One region of the Endozoicomonas lisbonensis genome, then DNA from elsewhere that is predicted to be linked to it. Evidence: predicted binding sites of a transcription regulator. Region 1 holds the regulator's gene; the other holds the start of a gene.
The links. The regulator FNR, encoded in region 1, switches genes on or off when oxygen is low (the NO sensors DNR and NnrR bind a similar motif). The targets are predictions, from matches to a motif close to TTGATNTANATCAA.

Region 1 (2,184 bases):
ATACGGATATGGCTGAATACCAGTCTGCTATCGAGCAAAACCAGTTGCCGCTCAAGCGCGGTCTGAAAATGACCAGAGATGACCAGATTCGTCAGAGTGTCATCAACGAGCTGATCTGCCATTTCAGACTGAAACCAGAAAAAATTGAGCAGCAATATACGATTGATTTTCCCAGCTATTTTCTGTCTGAACTGATCAATTTAAAACCATTGGAACAGGATGGTCTGATTACCATAACCCCCGAAATCCTGGAAGTAACACCGGCAGGCAAACTGCTGATACGAAATATCTGCATGATGTTTGACCGATATTATCAGGAGCAAAAGAATATGAAGTTCTTTTCTAAAGTTATTTAGTCTGGTTAACGTTATGCATGGATCAGAGGTTAGTAACCTCTGATCCATGCAGTGCCTCAATAAATCAGCAACAATAAAAAACACCTGCGACCTACAGATCACTGCACAAAAATAATCGCACATACCCTGCCCTAAACCCCGAAAAATGACAAAGCATTCACCAATACAGCTAGCTATTAACCGCAATATAATGCGACTTACCGAATTAAGTTTAAAAAACGATCAATATCAACATTCGTAAGTCAACACCGCACTTACACTTTCTAAATATTTTCCATAAAATAGTCAGCGTTTTGCATTTAAGACCTTGAGGGCACTCAATGACGTCTAAGCCCAACGTCCGACAACCAAGCCATGTGGCCTGCAGGGATTGCAGTCTCAGCTCTCTGTGCCTGCCGCTGGCGTTGAGTGTGAAAGACATCGACAATCTGGATCGAATCATAAAACGCGGCCGCCCGCTGAAAAAAGGCGAGCACCTGTTTCTGGAAGGAGACCCGTTCGACAGCGTATACGCTGTGCGTTCCGGGGCTATCAAAACCTACACCGCGACTAACGAAGGTGAAGAACAGATTACTGCCTTCTACCTGCCAAGCGAAATTCTCGGTCTGAGTGGTATGGACACCGACGTGTATCCGGTATCCGCCCAGGCCATGGAAACCACCATGGTGTGTGAGATTCCGTTTGAGCAGCTGGAAATGTTGTCTGACGACTTCCCGGAGCTGCGTCGTCACCTGATGCGCCTGATGAGCAAAAAGATCAGGGAAGACCAGCAAATGATGATGCTGCTGTCCAAGAAGAATGCAGACGAGCGTATCGCTACGTTCCTGATCAATCTTGCCAGCCGCTTCCGTCGTCGTGGTTTCTCGTCCCAGTCTTTCAGACTGTCCATGTCCCGTAATGAGATGGGCAACTATCTGGGTCTGGCAGTAGAGACGGTTAGCCGTGTTTTCACTCGTTTCCAGAAAAACGGCCTGATTTCGGCTGTTGGTAAGGAAATTGAAATTCGTGACGCAGTTCAACTATGCTCTCTGGCTGGCGGGAAAGCCGCTGATATTGAACAGATCATTGCAGCAAACTGATTTGATGTAACCTGTTCACACTGCCGTACAGTCCGATGGCTCCGTACGGCAGTGGTTTTCCCCAAGCCATGATCGGCACTTTCACAGCATATGGTTGCCACTCAATGATCATCGACGATTTTTATCTCAAGTCCCAGATTCGCACTGTTCCCGACTGGCCCAAGCCAGGCATCCTGTTCCGGGATGTTTCCACCATATTTGAAAACCCCAAAGCCTGGCGTGGCGTGATGGACAGCTTTATCCACCGTTACATGGAGCTGGATTTCAGCCATATTGGTGCAATGGATGCCCGGGGCTTTCTGATCGGCTCCAACCTTTCCTATGTACTCAACAAGCCCCTGGTCCTGTTTCGTAAAAAAGGTAAACTGCCCGCCAAAACCATCTCGGTAGAATACGACCTGGAGTATGGCACTGCCAGTCTGGAAGTTCATGCCGACAGTTTGCACAAAGGCGACCGGGTCTTACTGGTTGACGACCTGATCGCAACCGGCGGAACTCTGCTGGCAGCGGTTCAGCTGATTGAAAAACTGGGCGCAAAAACCATTGAAGCGGCAGCGATTATGGACCTGCCTGACCTTGGCGGCTCCCGTCGTTTGCAAAATGCAGGCGTTCCCACCTTTTCGTTGTGCGCCTTTGAAGGGGAATAGATTCTGTTGCAGAGAGAATCAGCAGCTTCTCTCTGTACTTACAGATTATTGTCAAAATGGCAGATGCTTCAGTATTAAGCCAGTGATACGATAAAACGAGTA
Region 2 (2,184 bases), 2.8 Mb from region 1:
ACCAAGGATTACCTGAAGATTATTGGAACCCAGCTTTACAACTCCCTTCGCCCCCATGGCTTTAAGGCCTGACTCATCAATCCTGTCACGATCTGCCAGAGTCAGTCGCAAGCGGGTAATGCAGGCAGAAACAGACTCAAGGTTATCTTTACCACCCAGCAGTGCAATGTAGTGTTTCGCCCGGTCGGAGTCCGAAACCACCCTGACCGGTTTCTGCTCAACCTCATCGTCATCACGACCCGGAGTTTTCAGATTGAACACCTTGATCGCAAAATAGAAGGTGCAGAAGTAAACCACAGCAAAGGCCAGGCCAATAATGACCAGGGTTACGGGCTTGGTGGCCAGTCCCCAGTTAAGTACCATATCAAAGGCACCCGCTGAAAAACCAAAGCCATGCAGTACTCCAAACAGATTGGTCACGACCAGTGACAATCCTGTCAGCACAGCATGAACGGCATACAGCCCTGGCGCCAGAAAGACAAACAGGAATTCCAGAGGCTCAGTGACGCCCGTAAGGAACGCGGTCAGTCCAACCGAAAAAAGCAATCCGCCCACTTTTGCGCGATTCTTCCCGGGAGCAGCAAGATACATCGCCAGGGCAGCTGCTGGCAAGCCAAACATCATAACCGGATAAAAACCAGCCATGAAGACACCGGCGGTAGGATCGCCAGCAAAGAAGCGTGGCAGGTCACCATTAACGATTTCACCTGCAGCATTGGTAAATTCGCCAAGACCAAACCAGAAAATAGAGTTAACCACATGATGCAGGCCAACAGGAATCAGGCCCCTGTTGAGTACTCCATAAACGAATTGCCCAACGGACCCGGATTCAGCAACACCGCTGGCAAAGGCATTGATACCTGACTGGATAGCAGGCCAGACAAACCCCGCAACAACAGAGGCAGCCAGGGCGATCAGCCCGGTCATAATCGGGACCAGTCGTTTACCACCGAAAAAGGCAAGATACTGAGGTAACTGGACACGATGGAATTTATTATAACTGTGACCAGCAATGATACCGGCAATAATACCCCCGAAAAACGACATGTCGATATCGGCATTAATCGTTTTGGCAGCAGCGGTTAGAACAAAGTAACCGACTGCCCCCGCCAGAACAGCTGACCCGGCATCATCTTCCGCAAGACCCGCTGCAATACCCATGGCAAACAACAGCGGCAGGTGGCTGAAAATGGCATTACCCGCCTCTGCCACAAACGCAATATCCAGCAGATCCGGCTGCCCGACACGCAACAATATGGCAGCAACAGGCAAGGTTGCAATTGGCAACATAAGTGCCTTCCCCAAACGCTGCAAATACCCTAGCACATCCACGACTTCACCTCTGCACTTCATTATTTTTACTGTCTGATCTCGTACAAAAAATGACAGAATCAGTTTTCACCCGAGAATGTAACCGGTTACACCGCCTTATTTCAAGTAATTACACGTATTTAAGTCAAACCATTAACCGGTAAGTTGATCTACAGCAAAATATTCCTTTTCAGTTATGAATTAACTATCCACATTTAATTTTGCACATTTTTTAACTAATTAATGGTTAACTCATCACTCATGATCCAGCGCCTGCTTATAACAACACTACTAACCTGTCTGGCCACTTCTGTAACAGCCAGCGCCGCGCCATCAAACCGCCCCACAGGGACAGTTAACGTACTCCACTGGTGGACCTCCCCCAGTGAAGCCGCCGCCATGGACATTTTGAAAGATCACTATGCAAAGTCCAGATTTACCTGGACTGATCAAGCTATTGTCGGCGGTGGCGGCGGCAGGGCCATGACTGTACTGAAGTCTCAAGTTATTTCAGGCAACCCCCCACATGCAGCCCAGATCAGTGGCCAGGGTATCCAGGACTGGGCCAGCCTGGGTCTTCTGGCACATATTGACGGCACAGTAAATCGCAATCAATGGACCTCTGTACTACCAGAATTTGTTTCAGAGACCATCCAGTTTCAGGGGCGTTACTACGGTGTACCCGTTGGCATTCACCGGAGCAACTGGCTATGGATCAACCCAAAAGCTTTTGAAACAACCGGGCTTGCGATTCCTTCCAGCTGGGATGACCTGATTGCCATTGCTCCCCGCCTGCGCCGTGCGGGCTTTATTCCACTGACTCATGGCGGAGAAGCCTGGCAACAGGCTGCGATTTTCGAGTCTGTCGTACTC

Region 2: a site for FNR is predicted at 1,477-1,490, ahead of nagE (N-acetylglucosamine-specific PTS transporter subunit IIBC). Genes of this name have one in related genera too.

Annotation. Positions count from the first base shown of each region.
Region 1 is NZ_JBEWTB010000002.1:3,817,084-3,819,267, reverse strand. It holds gene hemN (oxygen-independent coproporphyrinogen III oxidase) at 1-356, shown strand, start outside; gene fnr (fumarate/nitrate reduction transcriptional regulator Fnr) at 677-1,435, shown strand; gene V5J35_RS18145 (adenine phosphoribosyltransferase) at 1,540-2,082, shown strand.
Region 2 is NZ_JBEWTB010000002.1:1,056,526-1,058,709, forward strand. It holds gene nagE (N-acetylglucosamine-specific PTS transporter subunit IIBC) at 1-1,290, opposite strand, end outside; gene V5J35_RS05665 (ABC transporter substrate-binding protein) at 1,573-2,184, shown strand, end outside.